4 regions of the Mesorhizobium maamorense genome follow, and region 1 is predicted to be linked to each of the others. Evidence: predicted binding sites of a transcription regulator. Region 1 holds the regulator's gene; each other region holds the start of a gene.
The links. The regulator PhoB, encoded in region 1, activates phosphate uptake and scavenging genes when phosphate is short. The targets are predictions, from matches to a motif close to TGTCATNNANCTGTCAT.
Positions count from the first base shown of each region.

Region 2: the regulator PhoB is predicted to act here: its motif matches at 955-971, upstream of ACIU1A_RS14400 (esterase-like activity of phytase family protein).
Region 3: the regulator PhoB is predicted to act here: its motif matches at 767-783, upstream of ACIU1A_RS29555 (DUF1045 domain-containing protein).
Region 4: the regulator PhoB is predicted to act here: its motif matches at 1,413-1,429, upstream of ACIU1A_RS28280 (PhoX family protein).

Region 1 covers NZ_CP173356.1:5,042,414-5,044,614, reverse strand. Annotated here, with positions in the region: gene pstB (phosphate ABC transporter ATP-binding protein PstB) at 1-154, shown strand, start outside; gene phoU (phosphate signaling complex protein PhoU) at 180-887, shown strand; gene phoB (phosphate regulon transcriptional regulator PhoB) at 907-1,596, shown strand; gene ACIU1A_RS25175 (ROK family protein) at 1,604-2,201, opposite strand, start outside.
Region 2 covers NZ_CP173356.1:2,826,447-2,828,647, reverse strand. Annotated here, with positions in the region: gene ACIU1A_RS14400 (esterase-like activity of phytase family protein) at 1-836, opposite strand, end outside; gene ACIU1A_RS14395 (FAD-dependent oxidoreductase) at 1,146-2,201, shown strand, end outside.
Region 3 covers NZ_CP173356.1:5,904,636-5,906,836, reverse strand. Annotated here, with positions in the region: gene iolB (5-deoxy-glucuronate isomerase) at 1-670, shown strand, start outside; gene ACIU1A_RS29555 (DUF1045 domain-containing protein) at 822-1,529, shown strand; gene ACIU1A_RS29550 (alpha-D-ribose 1-methylphosphonate 5-triphosphate diphosphatase) at 1,572-2,201, shown strand, end outside.
Region 4 covers NZ_CP173356.1:5,641,803-5,644,003, reverse strand. Annotated here, with positions in the region: gene ACIU1A_RS28280 (PhoX family protein) at 1-1,351, opposite strand, end outside; gene ACIU1A_RS28275 (hypothetical protein) at 1,683-2,153, shown strand.

The DNA of each region.
Region 1 (2,201 bases):
CGTCACCCACAACATGCAGCAGGCGGCGCGCGTGTCGAAGCAGACCGCCTTCATGTATCTGGGCGAGCTGGTCGAGTTCGACCGCACCGAGAAGATCTTCACGTCGCCCCGCGAGAAGCGCACGCAGGACTATATCACCGGCCGCTTCGGCTGATCCCAGGCATACGAGGACCAAGATCATGGCCGAACACACAGTCGCAGCCTTTGACGAAGATCTCGGACAGATCAGCAGGCTGATCCGCGACATGGGCGATCTCGCCTCATCGATGGTCGGCGGCGCGACCAAGGCGCTCCTGAATTCCGACAACGCGCTCGCCCAGCGCGTCGTCTCCGACGACGCGATCATGGATGCGCGCCAGCGCGAACTCGACGACCGCGCCATCACCCTGATCGCCAAGCGGCAGCCCATGGCGGACGATCTGCGCCATGTCGTCGGCTCGATCCGCATGGGCGGCGATCTCGAACGCATCGGCGATCTCGCCAAGAACATCGCCAAGCGCGTCGGCACCGTCGGCCTTGCCGCCACGCCGCGCGACCTGTCGCACTCCATCGACGCCATGGCGCAGCTTGTGCTGATCCAGGTGCAAGGCGTGATCGAGGAGTATGCGGCGCGCGATGCCGCGGCACTTGCGAAGCTGCGCGCCGACGATGAACGCATCGACGTCAAATACACGTCGGTCTTCCGCGAGCTGCTGACCTACATGATGGAGGATCCGCGCAACATCACCGCCTGCACGCATCTTTTGTTCTGCGCCAAGAATCTCGAGCGCATCGGCGATCACGTGACCAACATTGCCGAAAATGCCTATTATGTGCTGACCGGCACGCAATTGCCCGCCAATCGCCCGAAGCAGGACGAGACGGCGATGTCGGCGCCAGCGGCTTGACGGCAGGGGTGACCAGTCGATGATCGCGCCACGCATCATGGTGGTGGAGGACGAGGAGCCGCTGGGTGTGCTGCTCCGTTACAATCTGGAATCGGAGGGTTATCAGGTAGAGGTGGTGACGCGCGGCGACGAAGCCGAGATCCGCTTGCAGGAGAATGTCCCTGACCTTCTTGTGCTCGACTGGATGGTGCCGGCGGTGTCCGGCATCGAGCTCTGCCGCCGTCTCCGGATGCGGCCCGAGACCGAGCGGCTGCCGATCATCATGCTGACGGCGCGCGGCGAGGAAAGCGACCGGGTGCGCGGTCTCTCCACCGGCGCCGACGACTATCTGGTCAAGCCGTTCTCAACGCCGGAATTCATGGCACGCGTCAAGGCGCTGCTGCGCCGCGCCAAGCCCGAAGTTCTGTCCAGCGTGCTCAAGGTTGGCGACATCGTGCTCGACCGTGAATCGCACCGGGTCTACCGCAAGAAAAGCGAGATCCGGCTCGGGCCGACCGAGTTCCGCCTGCTCGAATTCATGATGCGACATCCGGGCCGCGTGTTCTCGCGCAGTCAGCTGCTCGACAATGTCTGGGGCGAAACGATCTATATCGACGAGCGCACCGTGGACGTGCATGTCGGCCGGCTGCGCAAGGCGGTCAACAACGGCCGCATGCCTGACGTGATCCGCACCATTCGGGGCGCGGGGTACGCGATCCGCGAAGACTAGGGATATGTCACGCAACGTTCTCGCCTATGCCTGATTTCGCCTGTGCCCCCGGCGCGAAAATTTCCTGGTCGACGAAGGTTAGCGCGCGCATGGCGCAGCCCTCGCGGATCAGCGGCAGTTCGTTCGGCTCGGTGTCGAAGGAAATCGATTTCGAGTGCTGGCCGCCGGCGGTCTGGGCAATGGCCTCGCGCAGAGCCGGCTCGATCAGGTCGAAGGCGGCGGCGCTGACGCCGACCATGGCGACCGGCGCCGGATCGATCAGCGCAAACAGGCTGCCAAGGCCGTAACCCAGCGCCTCGCCGGCCTTGCGGTAGGCTTCGCGCTCCGGCCCGTCCTTTTCGCGCGCCGAGGCCGCCAGGGTGCGCATGTCGGCGTCGCTGACGTCGACGGGCTCGGTGTCCTCGCCAAGCTGCCTCGCGTTGCGCCAGATGGCATAGTTGCCGGCATAGGCCTCGACGCAGCCGCGCCGCCCGCAGCGGCAGAGCGCCCCGCCGGGGCGATGGATCATGTGGCCGAACTCGCCCCCGGATGAATGGGTGCCGGTGAACAGTTCACCCTTCAGCACCAGGCCCATGCCGATGCCGTGCGACAAAAGTATGGCGATG
Region 2 (2,201 bases), 2.2 Mb from region 1:
TCCTGCCGGGTCGCCGACTGCAAGACCGCGATCACGAACTTGCCGTCCGGCGTCATTGCCATGCCTTCGAGGCCCTGATTGTTCTGGCGGCCGGTTTCGGGATCCTTTGGGTCGGGTTCGGCAGCACCTGGGGCCGGATTGTCGGAAGCAAAATTGGCCGTGCCGTGGCGCATCGGCACGAGCGCGGCCGGAGGCTGGGTCGCCGACATCAGACGGCCGTCGGCGGAGAAGCGGTAGATGTCGGGACCGTATTCGTCGGAGACGAGCATGGTGCCGTCGGGCAGCCGCACGATCGCCTCGTTGTCGAGCGCGAGCTTGCCATTGTCGGCCTGCGGCAGGACAGGCATGTCGCCGGCGGCGGGACGCACGCCGTTCAGCGGGTCGAGACCGGTGGCGTCGGCACCCTTGTCGTCGGTCAGGAGCATGGTGTCGGCGAGCGTCGCCTTGACGCCGGTCTGCTCCTGGCCGGCCGCGGGCGCGGCACCTGGTGCCACCGGGGCGAACTCGATGTTGATCGTGTTGAGGCGCGGCCGGTAGTCGGTGGTACCGACGACGTTATAACCGCGGTCGGGCAGCAGCCACAGCGAGCCTCTGTAGGTGCCGGCATCATGCGTCCAGCCCGCGGTGTCGATCGACATGCCGGAGCCGGAGCCGAAGTTCTCGCCGAACCTGTCGCGCTGGCCGGCCGGGATGCGGCCAACCCCCACCAGCCCCTTGTTGACGAAACTGGCGCCGCCGACGCTGGCCGAGCTGTCGGCGAAGGCAGGCAGCGAAACGGCCGAGGCCGCCAGCGCGGCGGCCAGCAGCCGCAACGACAATGAGCGTAAATGCGTCATGGATATCCCCTTGATGACAAAGCGCCGGGACGGCGGAATTCTGAGGTTGCCTGGCGGCGGCGAGGCTGCCGCCCTGGAGGGCCGCTTGTGCCCTCGGCAAGCGGTCTAAGGCGCGAACATGATGCTTGCATGACAGTTGGTGACGCATTCGCGTCGGCCCGCCGCGACGCTGCTGGGGAAGTGCGGCCGCGCCGGAAAATCGATCGTTCCAACACAGGTTCGACAGCGTCCAGGAGCTGTTCGCAGTACTAGACACTTATGTACAGTACGTGTATGGTGCCGGTTTCGGAAAGTCCGGGGAGGGAAGCCTTGAAGTCTCACTACCGCGCAGTCGTCATCGGGGGAGGAGTGGTGGGCGCTTCGGTGCACTTTCACCTGGCGCGGTTCGGCTGGTCGGATGTGGCGCTGATCGAGCGCGCCGAATTGACGGCGGGCTCCACCTGGCATGCGGCGGCAGGGTTCCACGCGCTCAACGCCGATCCCAATGTCGCCGCGCTGCAGGATTACACCATCAACCTTTACCGCGAGATCGAGGCCGAATCCGGCCAGGACGTCGGCCTGCACATGACCGGCGGCGTCAACATCGCCAGCGATCCGGCGCGCTGGGAGTGGCTGAAATCGGCCTGGGCGGTATTCCAGTCGGTCGGCATCGAGACCGCCCGGCTGGTGACGCCTGACGAGATCAAGGCAATCTGCCCGATCGTCGACGTCACCGGCGTGCTTGGCGGCCTCTACGATTCCAACGAGGGCCATCTCGACCCTTACGGCACGACGCATGCGTATGTCGGTGCCGCCAAGAAGCGCGGCGCCGACGTGATCCTGCGCAACCGCGTGGTCGAGCTGAAGGCGCGCGCCGACGGCCATTGGGATGTCGTCACAGAGCAACGCACCATCACCGCCGAGCATGTCGTGAATGCCGGCGGGTTGTGGGCCAAGCAACTCGGCCGCATGGCCGGGGTTGAGCTGCCGGTGACGCCGATGGAGCACCATTATTTCGTCACCGATGACATTCCGGAAGTCGCTGCCCTCGACAAGGAGCTCGGCCTGGCCGTCGATCTCGACGGCTTTTCCTATCTGCGGCAGGAGCGCAAGGGCGTGCTGCTTGGCGTCTACGAGCAGAACCCGAAGCACTGGAACATGGACGGCGCGCCGTGGGATTACGGCATCGAGCTTATCCCCGAAGACATCGACCGCATCGGCCCGGAACTTGCCAAGGCGCATGAGCGCTTCCCTTGCCTGGCGACGGCAGGCATCCGCAAATGGGTCAACGGCGCCTTCACCTTCACCCCGGACGGCAATCCGATCGTCGGGCCGGTGCGCGGCCTGAAGAATTACTGGGTCGCCTGCGGCGTCATGGCCGGCTTC
Region 3 (2,201 bases), 860 kb from region 1:
CGAAGTCTGCCTGGTGTTCGTCACCGGCAAGGGCACGGTCACGGCCGGCGGCAAGGATCTCGGCCTGCTTGGCCAGCGCATGTCGCCCTTCGAAGGCAAACCATGGTCGGTCTATGTGCCGCAGGGATCGGACTGGTCGGTGACGGCTGATAGCGGACTGGAACTGGCGGTCTGCTCGGCGCCGGGATTGAGCGGCGGCCTGCCGGTTCGCGTCATCGGGCCTGACGACCTCGGCCAGGAGGTGCGCGGCAAGGGCACCAATACGCGCTACGTCACCAACATCCTGCCCGAGGGCAAGCCGGCCGATTCGCTGCTGGTGGTCGAGGTCATCACGCCCGGCGGCCATACGTCGAGCTATCCGCCGCACAAGCACGACCAGGACAATCTGCCTAACGAATCCTATCTCGAGGAAACCTATTATCACCGCCTCAACCCGCCGCAGGGCTTTGCTTTCCAGCGGGTCTATACCGACGCCGACAAGGACGGCTCCCGCGCGCTGGACGAGGCGATGGCGATCGAGGACGGCGACGTCGTGCTGGTGCCCAAGGGCTATCACCCCTGCGCGGCTTGCCATGGCTACGACCTCTACTATCTCAACGTCATGGCCGGCCCGAAGCGGACGTGGAAATTCCACAATGCGCCCGAGCACGAATGGCTGATGAAGGCCTGACCGTTGCGCGTTCACGGCTGAACCTGTTGGTCCAGATCAGAAAAATCGTCGGCTAAGGACCGGCGGGGTCGATTTGCCTTCGAAAACCCTTCAAAGCTTCGTCAATCCGTCATGGAAATCACCTATGGCAACGGGCTGACGAGGATTTTCGATGCGCTACGCCATCTACTTCACCCCCCGGCAGGACGAAAAATTGGCACGGATCGCCGCCAACTGGCTGGGCCGTGACCCCTTCGGCGCCACGACGCGACCGGCGGAGGCGGTGGGCGAATTGTCGGCGGCGGAAGTCGCCTTCCACACCGCATCGGCACGGCGCTATGGTTTTCATGCGACGCTGAAAGCCCCTTTCCGGTTAGCGGCCAACGAAACCGAAGCCTCGTTGCGCACAGCGCTCGACGCCTTTGCCGAGGCGACGCCGGTTGTGATGATCCCGCGTCTCGTCGTCAGCCAGATCGACGGTTTCTTCGCACTGGTGCCGGAGGCGCCATTGCCTCCGCTCAGTCGCTTCGCCGATGACGTGGTGCGCGATTTCGACCGCTTTCGCGCGCCGTTGACGGAGGCCGAGATCGAGCGGCGCAGCCCGGACTCGCTGAAGCCGGGCGAATTCCGCAATCTCTGCCAATGGGGCTATCCTTACGTCTTCGAGAGCTTCCGCTTTCACATGACGCTGTCCGGCAGGGCCGGGCCACAGGATAGCCCTCGTCTTCGCCTGGCAATCGAGGGCCTGTTCGCCGAGGTGCTGCGCCAGCCGGTTCCGGTGGACGCACTGACGTTGTTCATCGAGCCCGAACCCGGCGCCCCGTTCATGGTGCTTTCCCAACACGCGCTCGGGCGCCGTCCGGCCAGAAAAACCGCCTGAAGCAACAAGCCGTAAAGGCCAAAAAACCAAGGACTGCCTGAAATGACCGCCGAGACCATTCTGAGCAACGCCCGCATCGTTCTTGCCGACGAGATCATCGACGGCTCGCTCGTGATGCGTGACGGTCTGATCGCCGACATATCCGCCGGCGCCGTCCGAGCCGGCGAGGACATGGCTGGCGATTTCATCATTCCGGGGCTGGTCGAGCTGCACACCGATCATCTCGAAGGCCATTATGCGCCGCGGCCGAAGGTGCGGTGGAACCCGATTGCCGCCGTGCTCGCCCATGACGCGCAAGTGGCGACGGCAGGCATTACCACCGTGCTCGATGCCTTGCGTGTCGGCATGGACGAGGATGCCGATCTCAACGCCGCCGACATCCGCAAGCTCGCCGATGCGATCGAGGACAGCGTGCGGATGGATCGGTTGCGGGCCGATCATTTCATCCATCTGCGCTGCGAGGTCTCGGCGCCGGATTGCCCCAGGGCCTTCGCCAATTTCGAGACGGACGAACGGGTGAAGCTCGCCTCGCTGATGGACCATGCGCCAGGCCAGCGCCAGTTCGTCAACCTCGAAACCTACGCCTACTACTATCAGCGCAAGCTGAAGCTGACCGATCACGATTTCCAGAAATTCTGCGAGAAGCGGATGGGCGAATCGGCCCGGAATTCG
Region 4 (2,201 bases), 600 kb from region 1:
TGGCGCCGAGCAGGTCGGCCGCACGCCGCGTCTCGATCAACACGTCGGCCTGGCCGGCAAAGCCGTTCTCGGCCGTCAGCGGGCCCTGGCCGAAGACGATCGGCAGCCATTCCACCGTACCGTCCGCGGCGAATTTGGCGACATGCAGCGTGCCGTCGTCGAGCAGGTTCATGTTGGCGGCGCGGTCGTCCGGATCGAAACGGCCCGCGGTGACGAATTTGTAGACGTACTCGAAGCGCTCGTCGTCGCCGAGATAGAAGACGACGCGGCCATCCTTGGCGACGATCGATTCGGCGCCTTCATGCTTGAAGCGGCCCATTGCGGTGCGCTTCCTCGGCGTGGATGTCGGATCGTTGACGTCGACCTCGACGATCCAGCCGAAACGGTTGGGCTCGTTCGGCTCCTTGGCGAGGTCGAAACGATCGTAATGCGCGCCCCATTCATAGGCGCCTTCCGGAATGCCGAGGCGCTTGTAGTTGGCGGCTTCCTTATGGCCTGCCGGCAGTTCACCGGAGAAATAGCCGTGGATGTTCTCCTCGGCCATGACATAGGTGCCCCAAGGCGTGACGCCGCCGGCGCAGTTGTTGAATGTGCCGATGACCTTGGTGCCGGAGGGGTCGGCATTGGTCTTGGCGCGGCCATGGCCGGCGACCGGGCCCGACAGCGCCATTTCGGTGTTGGAGGTGATGCGGCGGTTCAACTTGCCGTCGCGCACCACCTGCCACTTGCCGCCTTCCTTGCGGATCTCGACGATGGTGCCGCCATGCGCCGCCATCTCGACATCGACCTGCTCCTTCGAGAGCGGCGCGAGTTCGGCCGCCTTCTTGCCATCCTTCTCGACGATCTTGACGATGCCCGGGAACATCAGATGCGGATTGGTGTATTCGTGGTTGACGACCAGCAGGCCATGATCGGCGGAGCCATCGATCCCGATATAGCCGACATAGTCATTGTTGTAGCCGAATTGTCTTGCCTGGGCATCAGCCGACTGCCTGACCGGGTCGAACTCCGGCGAATCGGCAAACAGCGGATCGCCCCAGCGCAACAGCACGTCGGCATCGTAGCCCGGCGCGACATGGTGCTTGTCGTCGATACCGGCTTCGAGTTCGTCGAACGAGAAAGCCGAACCCTCGGCGGCACGCGCATCGTCGGCGGCCACGAGCGCCAGCGGGCTGACGGTGGCGGCGATGGCCGAGACGGCCAGCGAGCCCTTGAGGAAGGCGCGGCGGGAGAACCGCTCGGCAATGATTTCGCCCATGGTGCTGTTTTCGGTGGGGTTGGTCGCCGGACCGTCGTTTTCCTCAAGCAGGCTGGTGCGGAATCGGGCGTCGGGCGAGCGATGGTCGGTCATGGTCTGCCTCTGGCTGGATGGCTGGAACGTGTCACGCGTTTCGACCCCTTATAGACGATCGGTCACACTTTCGTGACATTCGTGCACCCGCCAGCTTGACCGCGAACCTCGCGCCACATCCGGTTTGAAACTCGGACCAAGGTCCTAAACCGATCGGGGCGAAGGTCCGGATTGCCGCGGCATCGGTCGTGGGCCACTTACACGAACACGCCATGTCGCCGATGGTCGCGTACCTGCACGAGATGGCCTCTGAATTTTGCCGGTCCGATCAAGTGAGGGACTGATGCGCAGCTCGATCATGGCTCATTGTTGCTGGCTGGCCCTGAGAGCAGTGCCGGCACTGGCGCTGACCATAGCCCCCTATCACCTCGATTTTCACGGTTCCGCCGCAGGCATTGTCGCGTCCAGCGCCCAAGCCAAGCCTGGTGGGAACAGCGGCAATGGCGGTGGTGGCGGCAATGGCGGCAATGGCGGCAATGGAAATAACGGCGGCGGCAACAATGGCAACGCCGGAGGCAACAATGGCAACGCCGGAGGCAACAATGGCAACGCTGGCGGCAACGGGAACAATGGCGGCGGCAACAGTGGCAAGGGGAAGGGTGCCAACAGCTCCGGCAAGCATGTGAACGCAACAACCGGCGATCGTGTCGAAATAGACGACAACAAGATCGTGGTGCAGCACCCTAACGGCTTCGGGGAAGAGATCGAGAAGGGTCGCTTCAAAATGACCGACGCTCTGGGCCGCACGATCGTCGAGCGCCCTGCGACGGCGGCGGATATAAGCCGCCTCAAGGGGTTGTAGAGCGGGCAATAGGCATCGCCCGCTTTACGTGTCACCTCCGCCGCCCCC